2 regions of the Photobacterium sp. NCIMB 13483 genome follow, and region 2 is predicted to be linked to the other one. Evidence: predicted binding sites of a transcription regulator. Region 2 holds the regulator's gene; the other holds the start of a gene.
The links. Region 2 encodes PurR, which represses purine synthesis genes. Its sites were predicted from a motif close to TNANGNAAACGTTTNCNTNA; they were not measured.

Region 1: glyA (serine hydroxymethyltransferase) is a predicted target of PurR. The motif match lies at 4,137-4,156, and genes of this name have one in related genera.

Annotation. Positions count from the first base shown of each region.
Region 1 is NZ_PYLV01000009.1:63,705-70,913, forward strand. It holds gene ribBA (bifunctional 3,4-dihydroxy-2-butanone-4-phosphate synthase/GTP cyclohydrolase II) at 1-264, opposite strand, end outside; gene C9I86_RS09355 (riboflavin synthase) at 312-968, opposite strand; gene ribD (bifunctional diaminohydroxyphosphoribosylaminopyrimidine deaminase/5-amino-6-(5-phosphoribosylamino)uracil reductase RibD) at 992-2,119, opposite strand; gene nrdR (transcriptional regulator NrdR) at 2,144-2,593, opposite strand; gene glyA (serine hydroxymethyltransferase) at 2,811-4,061, opposite strand; gene glnB (nitrogen regulatory protein P-II) at 4,360-4,698, opposite strand; gene C9I86_RS09380 (hypothetical protein) at 4,804-5,208, opposite strand; gene purL (phosphoribosylformylglycinamidine synthase) at 5,393-7,209, opposite strand, start outside.
Region 2 is NZ_PYLV01000011.1:3,309-15,093, reverse strand. It holds gene C9I86_RS10445 (hemin ABC transporter substrate-binding protein) at 1-884, shown strand, start outside; gene C9I86_RS10440 (iron ABC transporter permease) at 902-1,939, shown strand; gene C9I86_RS10435 (heme ABC transporter ATP-binding protein) at 1,936-2,727, shown strand; gene purR (HTH-type transcriptional repressor PurR) at 3,107-4,111, shown strand; gene C9I86_RS10425 (TfoX/Sxy family DNA transformation protein) at 4,478-5,065, shown strand; gene C9I86_RS10420 (carboxymuconolactone decarboxylase family protein) at 5,546-6,115, shown strand; gene C9I86_RS10415 (FAD-dependent oxidoreductase) at 6,105-8,255, shown strand; gene C9I86_RS10410 (ABC transporter substrate-binding protein) at 8,387-9,499, shown strand; gene C9I86_RS10405 (ABC transporter permease) at 9,599-11,266, shown strand; gene C9I86_RS10400 (ATP-binding cassette domain-containing protein) at 11,271-11,785, shown strand, end outside.

The sequences.
Region 1 (7,209 bases), on a different contig from region 2:
AATAGAGATAGTAAAAGGCGTTCCAAATTGTTCAGTGTTATCTTGAACCATTAACGGTAAGCCTAATTTCTGACAACGGGTTTTGCTTAATGTTAAACAAATTAAGCCACGGCCATTTGTCGCCATGAAGTTAATCGCTTCAGGGGTGATATGTTGTGATGCAATAATAAGATCGCCTTCATTTTCACGATCTTCATCATCCATCAGGATAACCATTTTTCCTTGGCGAATATCATCAATGATTTCTTTTGCACTACTTATCATAATACTACCCTTAATCTTATGTTGCTTTATTGAGCATAAAGCAATGCTTAACCGAGAAACCCAGTTCTCGCCAATAAATCCATCGTTACTTGAGATTGCTTTTCCGCCGCTTTATCACCGAGCATTAATCGCTCAAGGTAGCGCGCGATAACATCAACCTCAAGGTTAATTTTTCGACCAACATGGAAGTCAGCCATGGTCGTTTCAGCCGCAGTATGAGGCACAATCGTTAACTTAAACTCGTCACCACGCACAGCATTAACGGTCAAACTAATGCCATCAACAGCCACAGAGCCTTTCTCTGAAATATACTTAGCAAGTTGCGGTGGCACTTTAATCCAAAATTCAATCGCACGACCAATATGTTGACGCTCAATCACTTCAGCAACAGCATCAACGTGGCCTGACACCATATGGCCACCAAAACGTGTCGTTGCCAACATCGCTTTTTCTAAATTAACCACTTGGCCTGCTTTATAATTTACAAAAGCAGTACGGTTTAATGTTTCCAATGAAAGATCAGCAACATAACCTTTACCCGTTAATTTAACGACGGTAAGGCAAACACCGTTAGTCGCAATACTATCGCCTAATTTAACATCTGATAAATCTAACGATCCTGAATCAACAGTAACAGAAACATCAGCACCTTTTGGTGTCATGGCTGATATTTTACCGACAGCTTCTATAATTCCAGTGAACATGATAAACCCTTAATTTCACTATTTTATTTATTATTTTGTACTGTTGCTATAATACGAATATCATCACCAACCAACCCCACATCAGTAATATTTAACAGTGGTGTTTGTGTCATTGATGTTAATCCGGTGATATCAATCAAGCCACGGCTATCACTGCCCATTAGTTTAGGGGCTTGATATAAAATCAAACTATCAACCAATTGCTGTTGCAATAATGCTCCTGCCAAACGAGCCCCCGCTTCAACCCAAATATGATTAATGCCATAGTCGGCTAACCGCGACAATAAAGCCACCAGATCAAGTTGGTTACTGTTGGGTTGAGTTGGAATTTGCCATTGCTGCACGGAATCGGGCCACGCTTCAGTACCGAGCATAGTACGAGCAAGAATGGTTTCTCCGGGTAAGTTGAAAAGTTGATATTCAGGCGTCAATCTATTCTGACTATCAATAATAACCCGTATAGGCTGGCGTAACGCTGACTGAGGGTATTGTTGCTGAACAGATGCATCAAGCTCATTCCAGCGTACATTAAGTGAAGGATCATCAGCAATAACCGTCGCACTGGTCGACAAAATAGCCCCAGCACAGGCACGAAATTGTTGAACATCCGATCGCGCTTTAGGGCCGGTGATCCATTTACTTGCCCCATTTGCTAACGCAGTTCGCCCATCTAAACTCGCGGCAAGTTTGAGCTCAACATAGGGCATTTGATGGGTCATTTGTTTAATAAAGCCAGGATTCAATGCTTGTGCTTGCAAAGCTAAAATACCAATATCGACTTGAATACCTGCCGCTTGCAACAATGCAATACCCCGCCCAGCAACAGCAGGATTAGGATCCACCATCGCACACACAACCCGTGCCACATTGGCATTAATTAATGCTTCAGCACAGGGCGGCGTTCGACCATAATGAGAACATGGTTCTAAGGTAACATAGACGGTCGCCCCTTGAGCACGTTGTTGTGCCTGCCGCAATGCAAACACTTCAGCATGGGGTTGTCCGGCTTGATAATGATACCCTTCACCAACAATGTCGCCATTATTTACAATCACGCATCCTACCTTAGGGTTAGGTGCTGTGGTATAACGACCGCGCTGAGCCAGTACTATTGCTCGCGACATCATTTGTTGATCAGTGTGTGTCATTATTGTTGGTCTTAACGATTATTTGTTTTAACGTTCCAGCTTAGCGATTTCTTCACCAAACTCACGGATATCTTCAAAACTACGATAAACAGAAGCAAAGCGGATATAAGCGACTTTATCCAATTCTTTTAAAGCTTCCATCACTAAATTACCTATCATCTCAGATGGTACTTCACGTTCACCGGTTGCTCGAAGACAAGATTTTATACTATTTACCGCACGTTCAATGTCGTCAGTACTCACGGGACGCTTTTCTAGCGCACGTTGAATACCACCGCGTAATTTTTCTTCATTAAACGGATCACGGTTGCCATTCGTTTTTACTACGCGAGGCATCACAAGTTCTGCCGTTTCAAACGTAGTATAGCGTTCATTGCACGCTAAACATTGGCGACGTCGGCGCACTTGGTGGCCATCTGCAACCAATCGAGAATCGATTACTTTGGTGTCATTTGCACCGCAAAAAGGACAATGCATTTAGCCTCCTACATTCAATCGACTCAGTGTAACTCATTTCATCACTTTAATGAGACTATCCCCTTCCTTTTTTATAATAAATAGCCTTAAAAGTAACAATTATCATCAATAATGGTACATTTTATGTTATTTAGACAACAAAAAAGGCTTATCTCTAAACAGGTAAGCCTTATCTTGATATGTAATAATAGGTATTTAATACCGTATCATGACTAAATTATGCGTAAACGGGAAGACGCTTACAAATTTCAAGCACTTTCTCTTTAGTCGCTTCAATAACAGCAGCATCATTGATGTTATCTAAAACATCACACATCCAGCCTGCAAGTTGACGTGCATCATCGGCATCAAAACCACGACGAGTAATTGATGGTGTACCTACGCGAATGCCTGAAGTTACAAATGGGCTACGTGGATCATTGGGTACACTGTTTTTGTTAACCGTGATATTTGCAGCACCCAATGCTGCATCTGCTTCTTTACCGGTGATACCTTTATCAATTAAATCAACAAGGAATAAATGGTTTTCTGTACTACCAGACACGATGTTATAACCGCGCTTAATAAATTCAGCTACCATTGCTTTAGCGTTCACAACCACATTTGCTTGGTAAACTTTAAACTCAGGTTCCATCGCTTCTTTAAAGGCCACCGCTTTCGCTGCGATAACATGCATTAACGGACCGCCCTGACCACCTGGGAAAACAGCAGAGTTAAGCTTTTTGTAAAGATCTTCGCCTTCGTTTGACAAAATCAAACCACCACGAGGGCCAGCTAATGTTTTATGGGTTGTTGTAGTAACAACATGTGCATGAGGCACAGGGTTTGGATAAACACCGGCCGCAATTAAGCCCGCAACGTGTGCCATATCAACGAATAAGTAAGCGCCAATTTTATCAGCGATTTCACGCATTCTTGCCCAATCAACCACTTGCGAGTAAGCCGAGAAGCCACCAATGATCATTTTTGGTTTATGCTCTAACGCCAATGCTTCCATTTCTTGGTAGTCAATTTGACCATTTTCATCGATACCGTAAGGAATGATGTTGTATAACTTACCCGAGAAGTTTACAGGTGAGCCGTGCGTTAAGTGACCACCGTGTGCCAAACTCATACCTAATACCGTATCACCCGCATTCAATAATGCCATGTAAACCGCATTATTGGCTTGAGAGCCAGAGTGTGGCTGAACGTTCGCGTATTCTGCACCAAATAGCTGACACGCACGGTCAATCGCAAGTTGCTCAGCTTTATCGACAAACTCACAACCACCGTAGTAACGCTTACCAGGATAACCTTCAGCATATTTATTTGTTAGCTGAGAACCTTGTGCTTCCATTACACGTGGGCTGGTGTAGTTTTCAGAAGCAATCAACTCGATGTGTTCTTCCTGACGGGCTGTTTCTTCCTGAATAGCTGCAAATAGTTCCGCATCATAATCAGCAATATTCATATCGCGCTTTAGCATCTGTATCTCCTGACTCGGCAAAGTTTTATACTATTTTTAGTGATGAACGAAAAGTCACAAACCTAGACGCCACGCGGGCGCAATCGTTTCCGTTTTCATTTCTTATCTGCAGTCTATATTACATAAATTGATCTAAATCAGAAAGTCCTAAATGTGGTTTTCTTTGTTGTAACAGTAATCAGTTACTAAATTGACGTCATGATTCAATGGTTATTTATTGACATAAAATACAGCCATAAAAAAGGAGCTGCACTGTGGCAACTCCTCTTGATGTTTCATCATGATTAACCATCACAAATTAAATAGCATCTTCATCTTCTTCGCCGGTACGAATACGTACCACACGCTCAATATCAAACATGAAGATTTTACCATCGCCAATTTTACCTGTTTGGGCTGTTTCTACGATGGTGTCGATACATTGCTCTGCAACTTCATCAGTCACTACAATTTCAATTTTCACTTTAGGTAAAAAATCGACCATGTATTCGGCACCACGATAAAGCTCAGTATGGCCTTTTTGACGACCAAATCCTTTGACTTCTGACACTGTCATGCCTGTGATACCCACTTCCGCTAACGCTTCGCGAACATCATCAAGTTTAAATGGCTTAATAATGGCTTCAATTTTTTTCATTATCATCATCCTTTGCTGAGCAGAAGATCGGGATCGTGATTACGAACACCGACTTGATTAAATTAAAGCTATTATCACAGATTCAATGCAGTAATTTAATACCATTTAATATTCTTTAATGTAATTAGTCTCCATTCGTCGCAAAAGTAGCGACACGGAGTACAGTAATACCAAGCCATTGATCACCATAATAACAATATCATGATGTTTAACCGGAAAAATATTAGGAATAAAAGGAATTAAACTCACTTGAAGAAATAACGTTGCAGCAGGAATGTAAAAATAAAGTGGTATAAACCCCCATTTCTTACCTCGAAATAATCCAATACAAGCAAGTATTCCTGAGATCAATACCAATATAGTGACACTCATCGGTACCATGCTAAGTAAATCAAAGCGTAAGGCTTGAATGATCATATCAAAATGTTGAATAAGACCAATAACAACTAACACTGCAAGTAATTTAGTTGCACCGATTAGACGGTAACTACTGGGAACATCCCATCCCATTGTTTCATCCTTGTAACGACGCCGTGGTCATTTTTACGTATTCGTTACGTTAATTATCCCAATGTTCCTTCCCGGTTAATGTGATCAATATCAACTTCATATTTAAATTTATAAGTGTCACAGTTACAGTATAAAAAAAGCTGCCAATAAATGACAGCTTCTATATGTTTAATGAATGTATCTATTAGCCTAGGTTAACCCGCGCATTACGGAACATTCGCATCCAAGGACTGTTTTCACTCCAATCATCTGGGTGCCAAGAGTTAGCCACGGTGCGGAATACTCGCTCTGGGTGCGGCATCATAATCGTGACTCGTCCATCTTGCGTGGTTAAACCTGTAATACCGTTTGGCGAACCATTAGGGTTAGCTGGGTAATTTTGAGTAACATTGCCGTAGTTATCAAGATAACGCAGCGCAATCGTGCCTGACTGCTCAATCGCCGCCAAATGCTCGCCATTACGTACTTCAACTCGACCTTCGCCATGTGAAACTGCGATTGGCATCCGTGAACCTGCCATTTCATTAAAGAACAATGAATCACTCTTTTGTACTTCAACTAAACTAAAGCGCGCTTCAAAACGTTCTGATTCGTTACGCACAAAACGCGGCCATAAATCAGCACCTGGAATCAGCTCGTGCAGATTAGACATCATCTGGCAACCATTACACACCCCTAATGCCAAAGTATCTGAACGAGTAAAGAATGCAGCAAATTGGTCACGGGCAATATTGTTAAATAACACTGATTTTGCCCAGCCTTCACCCGCGCCTAATACGTCACCGTAAGAGAAGCCACCACACGCCACTAAACCATTAAAGCCATCAAGTTGTACCTTACCGCTAAGAATATCACTCATGTGAACATCTTTCGCTTCAAAGCCTGCACGATCAAACGCAGCCGCCATTTCAACGTGAGAGTTAACACCTTGCTCACGTAGAATTGCCATCTGTGGTTTCGCACCAAAATTAATCGCTGGTGCAATAAATGGCGCTGCAACATCTTCATTAATATCAAATGTTAACTGAGTATGTAAGCCTGGATCTTGCGTATCTTTCTTGGCTTCAAATTCTTGTAATGCTCCGGCTGGATTATCACGCATCGCTTGCATTTGATACGTGGTTTCAGCCCAGATTGCACGTAATTCAGTGCGATTCTGTTCAAGAACTAAATCATTACCATTCCAAATACGGACTGTGTCTTCATCTATTACAGTACCAATAATATGGCTGCATGCTGCTAAACCATTTGCCGCTAATACAGCTTGTACGGCTTCAACATCATCACTACGCACTTGAATCACAGCACCTAGCTCTTCACTAAATAACGCTGCTAGCACTACATCACATGCATCCGTTGTAGTGGTATTAATATCAACTTCAATACCAGTGTGACCTGCAAATGCCATTTCAGCTAAAGTGACATATAAACCACCATCACCACGATCATGATAAGCCAATAGCTTCTCGTCACGCACTAAGGTTTGCATCGCATTAAAGAAGCCTTTTAATAATTCAGGGCTATCAACATCAGCGGCTTTATCACCTAACTGCTTATAAACTTGTGCTAAAGCGGTCGCACCAAGACGGTTTTGACCACAACCAAGATCCACCAGCAATAAGCTTGATGCGCCTTTATCAGTGCGTAATTGCGGTGTCACTGTTTTACGAACATCTTCAACGCGACCAAAAGCAGTGATCACTAATGACAATGGTGATGTGACTTCTTTTTCCTCACCATTTTGCTGCCACTTAGTTTTCATTGACATTGAATCTTTACCCACAGGAATCGTTAACCCTAATGCTGGGCATAACTCTTCACCAATGGCTTTTACTGCTTCATATAGACCAGCATCTTCACCGGGATGGCCTGCTGGTGACATCCAGTTAGCCGATAAGTTAATCCGCTTCATATCGCCGATATCAGTACCTGCAATATTAGTAATTGCTTCACCAACCGCTAAACGCGCAGAAGCACCAAAGTTAAGCAGCGCAACAGGCG
Region 2 (11,785 bases):
TTTTACGACATATTTCTCAAAAAATACTGTTATCAACCACACTGTTTATCTCCGCATCAAGCTTATTTAGTCCCTTAGCCCATGCACAAACAAATTCAAATACAGCAAGAGTTATTAGCGCTGGTGCGGCTATTACTGAAATCATTAATGCATTAGGGGCCGAGCAACAATTAATTGCCGTCGATGTAACCAGTAAAACACTGGTGGCGGATGATATGCCTAAAGTCGGTTATCACCGTCAACTGTCAGCAGAAAGCCTGATTGCTTTAGCCCCGACTCGCATTATTGGCTCCGATGAAATGGGTCCACCAAAGACATTAACATTGTTAAAGCAATCGGGAATTGAGGTCGATATTGTTAACGGTGGCGAAACGGTGTCTGATTTACTGCATCGAATCGATCAAGTGGCAGCCTTAACCCAACATTCACAACAAGCGCAGCAGCTTAAACAGACCATAACCACCACAGTAAAAACAATTAAACAAAACAATTCACACCAGACTCAGCCTAAAAAAGTATTGTTCTTAATGATTCATGATGGACGACCAATTAGCGTTGCCGGAAAAAATACCACCGCCGACAGTATTATCACTTTAGCGGGGGCAATAAACCCAGCGGCAGCCGTTGTCGCAAACTATAAACCGGTTTCAACAGAGGCTATTTTACAAATGCAACCCGACATTATTTTACTCAGTAACCGTACAACAGCCTCCATCAAAGACATGGCACAACTTATCAAAAAAATGCCCGTCTTAGAGGCAACCCCTGCGGCAAAAAATAATGCGATTGCCGTGATTGATGGGACGGCATTAATTGGTGGCTTAGGCATCCATAGTATTAATGAAGCCATGCGCCTTAATCATATTTTCTACCCACAATCGTAATCTGAGATAAAGCCATCATGAACGACAGCCGTATTTCACCCCATGTTATTTACGCTATCAGTATTGGGTCATTGCTCTTTGCATTATTAAGCTCAATTGCGATTGGACCGATGGATATCAGTTATAAAGATAGTTTTATAGCGTTATTACCTGGAGACCATCAGCTTGCCGCTCATATTAATCTCGTGATCCATCAAATACGTCTACCACGAACATTATTGTGTATTGCTATCGGGGCAATACTGGCTATTTGCGGTGCTGTTCTACAGGGTTTATTTCGTAACCCCCTCGCAGACCCAGGTATTATTGGTATTTCAGGAGGAGCAGGCCTAGGCGCGGCGTTTGCGATCATTTTGTTTACCCCGTTAATGACGCAATATCCATTATTAATGAACATTGGCGCTGTGCCCTTCTTCGCTTTTTTGGGTGGCGCGCTGAGCACATATTTGGTGTATCACCTTGGCACCGATAAAAACGGTACATCTGTCGTGGTAATGCTATTAGCAGGTGTCGCAATTGGTGCTATTTCTGGTGCTGGTTTGGGGCTACTTAACTATATTGCCGATGATCAAGCGCTACGTGATTTTTCATTATGGTCAATGGGATCACTTGCAGGGGCGACTTGGTCAAGTATCTGTCTTGCCTTTGTGAGCCTCATTGTTATCTATTATTATTGTTATCGCCAAGCTAATGCATTGAACGCCTTTTTATTAGGAGAAGCTGAAGCTCGTCATATGGGTGTTAATGTTCAACATCTAAAGCGCAGTTTAATTATTGTATGTGCTGCTGGTGTGGGGATTACCGTTGCTATTACAGGTCCTATTGGCTTTATTGGTCTGGTGATCCCCCATTTAGGGCGCATGATTTCAGGCCCTAATCATAAAACATTATTGCCAATCTCAGCTATTCTAGGTGCTTTAATTTTACTTGTCGCAGATATGATCGCGCGTAGTGCTTTTGCACCACAAGAACTCCCCGTTGGTATTATTACCGCTATTTTAGGCGCTCCATTCTTCATTTATCTATTGAATAAACAAAAAGGCAGAATCGCATGACGGTAACCTCTGCACGCCCAACTGTCATTTCGGCACGTGATTTGCAATTAACATTGGCAGGAAAAGTATTATTAGATGACTTTAATATTGATATAAAAGCGGGTGAAATAACGGCGCTACTTGGGCCTAATGGCGCAGGAAAAAGCACGTTACTTAAAATACTCTGCGGTGAAATAACACCTGAAAGTGGGCAGGTTACATTTTTTAATCGCGATATTGAAGATTGGCAACGATCTGAACTGGCGTGTCATTTAGGTATTTTACCGCAACACAGTTCGCTGTCTTTCGCCTTTACCTGTAAAGAAGTGGTTGAACTTGGCACTATGCCGCTATGTTTGTCACGCCAAGAAATTGACGATATCACCCTCACAACCATGCGTAATACTGATGTTCTTCATCTTGCACCACGCTTATATCCCACGTTATCAGGGGGTGAAAAACAACGAATCCATTTCGCACGCGTGCTAACACAACTCAGTCAAGCTGATGATAAATGTATTCTAATGTTAGATGAGCCAACATCTGCCTTAGATCTCGCCCACCAGCATAAAACGCTACAAATGGCACAAACCATGGCAGCAAAAGGTGCCGCGGTTATCATCGTATTACATGACCTCAACTTAGCTGCGCAATATGCTCAACGTATGGTCATTATTCAACACGGTAAGATTCAAGCCGATGGATCACCATGGCAAGCATTACAGCCTGAAATAATTAACAATGTCTACGGTTGGAACATTTCCGTACATCCCCACCCTGTTCATGGTTATCCTTATCTACTATCCTAGTATTAAAGTTCATCGTCTTTTTGATTATCTCTTGTAAATTTCAGTAAAATTACTGAAATTTACGATTTTTTGTTGATAGTTATCAAATAATTTACTCCCAGACAATTGAAACGTTGCACTACGCGTAACACTCAGTAAAATGTGAACGCAAGCGATTACACTTGAAAAATATGCAATAATTATAAAGCCGCGAATAAATGCGGCTTTTAGTGTTAATACTATTTAAGTATGCAGTAGACACATTATTGGTGCCAAATTGAATAATTAACGAGAGACTTTACCGAAAAACATTGAATTATATTCATCTCAGTAATTACTCAATTTGGTACCTCACGATTAGCTAGAAACATCTCTAGCACCCATTATTAGAAGAATAAATATGGCAACCATTAAAGATGTTGCACGTATGGCTGGCGTTTCAACTACAACAGTTTCACACGTGATCAATAAAACGCGCTTTGTCGCAGAAGCAACACAGAAAAAAGTACTTGCTGCTGTTGAAGAGCTTAACTACGCACCAAGTGCTGTTGCGCGTAGCCTAAAATGTAATACAACCCGTACAATTGGCATGCTAGTCACTAAGTCAACCAACCCTTTTTTTGCTGAGGTTGTACATGGTGTTGAAGAGTATTGCTACCGTGAAGGTTACACGCTCATTTTATGTAACACTGAAGGTAACCTTTCTAAGCAATATGATTACTTGCGCATGCTTGCAGAAAAGCGTGTCGATGGCTTATTGGTAATGTGTTCTGATCTTGATCAGAAATTACTGGATCTACTTGAGCGTCAAAAAGACCTACCAATGGTAGTGATGGATTGGGGTCCAGAAAGCCCACATACTGATAAAATTCAGGATAATGCTGAGCAAGGTGGCTACATTGCGACTAAGTATTTTATCGATCATGGTCATAGCCGTATCGGTTGTTTATCAGGCCACAACGATAAATCAACGTGTCGTGAACGCCTAAAAGGCTTTAATAAAGCAATGGCAGAAGCAAACTTAGCGGTTAACGAAAACTGGATTCTTGAAGGTGACTTTGAGTGTGATTCAGCCGTTGAAGCTGCTGAGAAGTATATTGCAATGACAGATCGCCCAACCGCCATTTTCTGTTTCAATGATATTATGGCAATGGCACTGATCAGTACTTTTGAACAAGCAGGGTTACGCGTTCCTGGTGATATTTCAATTATTGGCTACGACAATATTGATCTTGCGCCTTACTTCGCGCCACCATTAACAACTATCCATCAGCCAAAGCGTCGTTTAGGTAAAACCGCCATTAAGATTTTAATGGAACGCATGAAGAACAAAGATCATGAACCTCAAATCTTTGAAATGACGCCAGCCATCGTTGAGCGCAAGTCAGTAAAGGATTTACGCTAACACGCCCCCTTTTGATTGAGCCAATATTTTTATTGGCTTTTTTATAGCTAATGAATTTCGCTCGATGATCCTACAAAAAATATCTTATTCTCAAAAACATGAACAAACTCACAGATTCATCAGCTTTAATTAATATTAAAACTTACCTTTTTAAAAGATCGAATATAATAGGTCTTGTAAATACATATAATAGTAAGCAAAAGACTTACAAATTATAAATAATACTTCTATATTGATAATATTATTTATAAAGTGATACATGGATGATTTAGAGTAGGAAAATTCTCTCGTAAATAACTTTAATAATAAGTCAATTTACGACTACTTTAATGTTAGGTGACACTCATTTATTCACCGAGTAGAAGTATGGATAAACCAATATTAAAAAACTCATTAAAATTATTAGACCATTTAGGTAATGTTAAATCGCGTTCTATGTTTGGTGGCTTTGGTATTTTCGCAGGCGAAGCAATGTTCGCACTTGTGGTTAATAATAAACTTCACCTAAGAGCAAACGCTAAAACTGAAGAGGAGTTTCAACAAGCGGGATTAGAACCGTACATCTATAAGAAACGTGGGTTTCCTGTAATAACTAAACATTACGCAATTCTTGATGAATGGTGGGAAGAACCTGAAAAAATAATAGAGCAAGCTAAATATTCTCTTGAAGCAGCACTTGCTGATAAAAAAGCAAAAGAATGTTGCGCGCCAGCTAGGATAAAAGATTTACCTAACTTACGCCTATCAAATGAAAGAATGCTCAAAAAAGCAGGTATTCAAACTATTGATCAACTATACGATCTTGGTGCACTCAACGCCTATAAGGCATTACAAAAAACACAAGAGGCATCATTAAGTTTAGAATTATTATGGGCTCTAGAAGGTGCTATACATGGCCAACATTGGTCTGTAATACCAGAAAGTAGACGTAACGAACTGCTCGCAAAACTATAATAAATATATTCGTCAACTGGCTAAGTGACGCTTAAGAATAAAGAGGCTCAGTGCCTCTTTAATTTATTTTATTCGATATCTGCATATAATCTTTCCAAACTATCCTTACTTGAACCTGCACTTCCTCTGAACACATCTTACTGTGTACATTAATTATACAGCACAATTAAAAATACACATTCCATGAAAAAATAGTTATCCAAGATCCTGTTTATTCTTTATATCGAAAATCATAGATACATCCTTCATAAAAACGTATTTTTAACGTTCTTGAACGAATATTTATCCAATACCACACTAAAGCATCATTCACCACATAAAATGTAACAATTCATACATTCATTATTGTTATTTGTTCTTTGTTATATCTAATAATTTTTTGAATAATAAAAATTTTTGTCATTAAATGAAATACAATATCACTTCCCTCGGTCTTGCTACTTAAGAGTCGATGTGATTCTCATTTAATAAGGACATACCTTGCGTATATTAACCAAAAAAACATTCTCATTATGGGTCAAACCTTTGCTATGGCTTCAAAAACGCCATTTTGGCAATATTCTCAATCCCGCGAAACTATGGGGACAAAAACCAGTGCTTTTCTGGTTAGTGGCTTTGTTCTTTGGTTACCTTGATCGTAAAAAATCACCGATTGATGCAGTGATACGTTCATTAGTCTGTGTACGAGTATCACAACTAAATGATTGTGCTTTCTGTGTTGACGCTAACGGCATGAAATTAGCAGAGCGCTGCCATTCATTAGAAAAAATTAAAGCACTTGCACACTGGCAATCTTCTGATCACTTTTCAGAGCAAGAACAAGCAGTGTTAGCTTATACCGAAGCAATGACTCTTAGCGATCAACATGTCAGTGATGAAATGCTAGCAGCGCTTGCAACATGGTATAGCAGCGATGATATTATTGAATTAACCGCATTAGTGAGTTTTCAAAATTTATCCGCTAAGTTTAATACTGCGCTAGATGTTCCTGCACAAGGTTTTTGCTCATTACCTATTCGGCCTCAACAAAGGAGCCACGATGAAAAGTAATAAACTTTTGTTGCTTACCGTTATATTGGCAATTATTGGCACTTGGTTTTATTTTGACCTTGGCCAATACCTTACCCTTGAAGCGGCTAAACGTGAACAATTAACCCTGCAAGACTATATTATTGAAAATCCAATTACATCTTATATTGGCTTTTTTAGTTTATATATTTTAGTCACTGCTCTGTCTATTCCTGGCGCATCAATATTAACCTTATTAGGCGCAGCTTTATTTGGTTTCTGGGCCAGCCTAATTATGGTGTCTTTTGCCAGTACAATAGGCGCAACACTGGCCTTTCTATCTAGTCGTTTTATTTTACGTGATTGGGTACAAGCAAAATTTGGTAATCGCTTAACAACCTTAAATGATGGCATAAAGAAAGAAGGCGGATTTTATCTGCTAAGTTTACGTTTAATTCCTGTTTTCCCTTTTTTCCTTATTAATCTTTTAATGGGATTAACCATAATTAAAACCCGTACTTTTTTCTGGGTTAGCCAATTAGGAATGTTAGCGGGTACTGCCGTTTATATTAATGCGGGTACTCAACTTGGAAAAATAGATTCACTCAGTGGCATCATCTCTGCCCCCGTTTTATTCTCTTTAGTTCTACTTGGCATTTTCCCATTACTTACAAAATGGATCATGAAAACAATGGCTATTAAAAAACAATACAAACAATGGCAAAAGCCCGCTCGCTTTGATCAGAATCTAGTTGTCATTGGTGCAGGTTCTGGCGGTTTAGTTAGCGCGTACATTGCTGCCGCAGTAAAAGCAGATGTTACTCTTATTGAACGTCACAAAATGGGAGGCGATTGTTTAAATACTGGTTGTGTTCCATCAAAAGCACTTATTCGTGCAGCACATACTGCGGCTGATATCAAAAATGCATCAGCACTTGGTATCGATGCTCACATTGATAATATCGATTTTACACAAGTGATGGGCCGCATTCATAAAGTCATTACTAAAATTGAACCCCATGATTCTATCGAGCGTTACAGTAAGCTTGGCGTAAATTGTATTACCGGTGATGCAACTATTGTCTCGCCATGGGAAGTTGAAGTGAATGGCACCCGTATTACAACCCGTAATATTGTTATCGCAACGGGTGCGCGTCCATTAGTACCAGCCATACCTGGTTTGAATACTGTTAATTACTTAACATCTGATACTGTGTGGCAATTAACTGCCCTGCCTAAGCGATTATTAATCCTTGGTGGTGGCCCTATTGGCTGTGAATTAGCACAAAGTTTTTGTCGATTAGGTGCCGAAGTCACTATTGTTGAAAGATCACCTCAGCTATTAAATCGTGAAGATCGCGATGCTGCTCAATTAGTTGAACAATCGCTTGTACACGATGGCGTTAATATCTTACTGCAACATAATGCTGTTCAATTTGAATCAACGTTTGATGATAATGGTCAACGAATTCAACGTGCCATCGTTGAACATAACAACCAACAAGTTAGCATCGAGTTTGATGCAGTAATGGTCGCTTTAGGCCGTGTTGCAAATGTGCAAGGATTTGGTTTAGAGGAACTCGGCATTACCACAACAGAGCGTGGCACTGTCGCTGTAAACCAATACCTACAAACACAATATCCTAATATTTATGCCGTCGGTGATGTTGCTGGCCCTTACCAATTAACTCACGTAGCTGCACATCAAGCATGGTATGCCGCGGTTAATAGCCTATTTGGTGCCATTAAAAAATTTAAAGTCGATTATTCAGTTATTCCGGCCGTCACTTACACGGCACCTGAATTAGCAAGAGTTGGCATTAATGAAAAAGAAGCGCAAGCGCAAGGGATTGATTATGAAATCACCCGCTATGGATTGGATGATTTAGACCGCGCTATTGCTGATGGTTATGATGAAGGTTTTATTAAAATATTAACCCCTAAAGGTAGCGATAAGATTCTGGGTGCCACTATTGTTGGTCACCATGGCGGTGATTTATTAGCTGAGTTTACGCTCGCAATGCGTCATAACTTAGGGCTAAATAAGATCTTAGGCACGATTCATCCTTACCCAACCATGAGTGAAGGTGCAAAATACACCGCTGGCGTATGGAAACAAGCCCATGCCCCTCAAAAACTGCTTGCTTGGGTCAAAAAATATCACCACTGGATGCGTAATTAATCATTACGCCAATAAGGATATCGATTGTGATAACAGCATTTTCTACTTTAAAAAAGCTGACGTTAACTGCTGCACTGGTCATTGGTAGTGTAACGGCACACGCCAGTGAACAGCATAAAAACGTTAATATTATGCCCACATGGCAACAAACCCTTGCTCAAGCTAAGGGAGAAACCGTCTATTTTAATGCTTGGGGTGGCAGCCAAGAAATAAATGATTATCTGTTATGGGCTAATACCCAATTACAACAGCGTTATGGTGTCACTTTAAAACAAGTTAAAGTGACCGATATAGCGGAAACCACACAACGTTTATTGGCAGAAAAAACCGCAGGCAAAAACAGCGGTGGTAGTGTTGATATGGTATGGATCAATGGCGAAAACTTTCGTTCAATGAAGCAAAATGGGCTGTTGTATGGGCCATTTACGCATCAGCTTCCAAACTGGAAATATGTCAATAAATCACTGCCTATTGATAAAGACTTCTCTGAACCAACTCAAGAACTAGAAGCACCATGGGGTGTTGGCCAACTGGTGTTTATTTATGATCCTGAAACGCTAAAAAATCCACCCAAAAGCTTCAAGGCATTATTAGCTTTAGCTCAGCAACATCCTGGAAAAATTAGCTACCCTAAGCCACCAGAGTTTCATGGAACAAGCTTTTTAAAAGCAGCACTGTTAGAACTCACACCAGACAAAAAAGCATTATATCAACCCTTACAGTTACCTAAAGATCAAGCGCTGTTTGATCGCGTAACAGCACCATTATGGCATTATCTTGATCAGCTCCACAAAGTAGCATGGCATCAAGGAAAGCAATTCCCTGCGGGCACAGCTGAAACGGTACAGTTACTTGATGATCAACAATTATTATTAGCGATCACCTTTAACCCTAATGCGGCAGCTGCAGCCATTGCGAATGGTAATTTAACTGATAAAGCAAAAACTTATGCCTTTAGTGCTGGCGCATTAACTAACATCCACTTTGTTGCAATTCCGTGGAACGCAAATGCCAAAGCCGGTGCATTAGTAGCGATTAATTTCTTATTAAGCCCAGAAGCACAAGCGCACAAAGCTGACACCAATGTGTGGGGAGATCCTACTATTTTAAGTCCGCAGGCGTTTAAACAATTGCCGCCATCATATAACAAACCGAGCTTTACGCCTTACCCTTCAATTGCAGAGCCAAACCCAACATGGCTAGCAGCAATTGAACATCAATGGCAGCTAAGATACGGCAACTAATTTACAGTAACTAACTCACTGTTATATTTATTATAAATTAAGCTAACTTGCATTATGATAGCAAGTTAGCTTTCCTTGTTTGATGTTTATTTGAGCCCTATGTTAGCCATTATATTTGTTGTCACATTATTGCTATTTGCAAGTCCATTGATCATTGGCTTTCTTGGTATGCTTGCACCTGCTTTTGCATGGCTACCAGCATTAAACATGCATCAACCATCGCTATTAGGTTGGCAGCAACTTTTTGCCTGGCCTGATCTTGGTCATTCAATTGCTTTAACACTACTGTCAGGTTTAGGCAGTACATTACTGGCACTATGGTGGTGTTATTTGATATTGCGCCGCTATTGGCTTAGCCCAAAGTGGCAAAAAATTGAACGCTTACTAGCCCCGTTACTCGCTTTCCCTCATATTGCTTTTGTGCTTGGTTTTGGGCTGATGTTCTCATCAACAGGCTGGATTGCCCGTATTTGGCACCATACAGGCCTCGCAGATACTCTTTATCCTGTGCTTATTCATGATAGCTTTGGTTTAGGATTACTGTTTGCATTAGCCATTAAAGAAACACCCTTTTTATTATTAATGAGCATCAGTATTCTAAAACAGCTGGATATAAAACGTCTTTATCAAGCATCTATGAGTCTGGGATACAACCATCAACAAATATGGTACATGGTTATACTGCCGCTATGGCTACCCAAATTACGCTTGGCGATTTTCGCGGTTGCTGGTTACGGACTTGCCGTGGTTGATGTGGCATTAATTATTGGCCCCACTCACCCCAGCACATTTTCAATGCTAATTTGGCAATGGTTTACTGATGGTGACTTAACCCAACTTCCACGCGCAGCAGCAGGAGCATTGTTATTATTTGGTATTGTCATCATTACTTTTGGACTATTACGTTTAATAGAATGGTGGCGATTATCATACGCAACATCATGGCAATATCGCGGCGCAATTCGACACTCAACCCGTCGAATTCCCTCGCCTATTGCCGCTTTTTTTAGTCATGGTTTATTATTGTTACCGTTAATTATGCTGCCTATTTTGGCTGTATGGTCATTTGCTTTACGGTGGCGTTTTCCTGACTTACTCCCCAGCCGTTATAGTGTCCGTTTTTGGCAACAGCAATTTGAACCACTACAACAGCTCATCGGTAACAGTATTTTTCTCGCATTAATCAGCAGCTGTTGTGCCTTAATCATGGTGATTCTTTGCCTTGAATATCGCCAAAAGTATCAACGTGGAATCCCTACAGTACTGATCGCGATTCCAATGGTTGCGCCACAATTATCGCTATTATTTGGTATGCAGACAGCGGTCTCTTTTGTCTCTGGCCACTATTTTTGGCAATGGGTAATTTGGAGCCATTGGCTTTATGTTTTCCCGTATATTTATCTTACGTTAGATGGGCCATGGCGCAGTTATGATCAACGATTAGATCAAACAGCAAGAAGTTTAGGCTTAAATGGCTGGCAAACATGGTGGCGAGTTAAGTTTCCACAGCTAAAACCTGCATTATGGTTAGCCTTTGCGGTTGGCTGTAGTGTCAGTTTGGCACAATATTTACCCACTCAAATGCTAGGCGCTGGGCGCGTATCCACCTTAACCACTGAAGCGGTAACGCTTGCTAGCGGCCAAGACCGACGCATCAGTGCAATTTATGGGCTATTACAAGGATTATTACCTTTGGTCTTTTTTACTATCGCGATGGTATTAGCACAACGCAAATCATCACCCGCTCAAACTCAAATAAGCAGGTAATCTTATGGCCCTTTCTGTTTCACAATTAACCTTACGTCATCGTAATAATAATGTCGTGATAGGCCCGTTAACTTTTGAGGTTGAAGCGGGAGAAATAATGACGTTAATGGGGCCTAGTGGCAGTGGTAAATCCACTATTCTTAGTGCGATTGCAGGTCACCTAGCCCCTGACTTCACAGTCACAGGTGAAATACAGCTTAATAAACAATCAATAACCTCGTTAGCACCTAATATGCGCCATATAGGTATTGTTTTTCAAGATGATTTACTGTTTCCTCACCTTAATATTTGGCAAAATCTCGCGTTTGGGTTACCACAAAATATTAAAGGTAGCCAACGTAAGCACCAAGCGTTAGCCACATTAGACGAATTGAATTTACTCCATTTACAACATCAGCAAGCCCATGAAATTTCCGGAGGTCAACGAGCAAGGATAAGTATGATGCGATTATTATTGTCGCAACCCCAAGCAGTATTACTTGATGAACCCTTTAGTAAATTAGATAAAACCCTACGCGC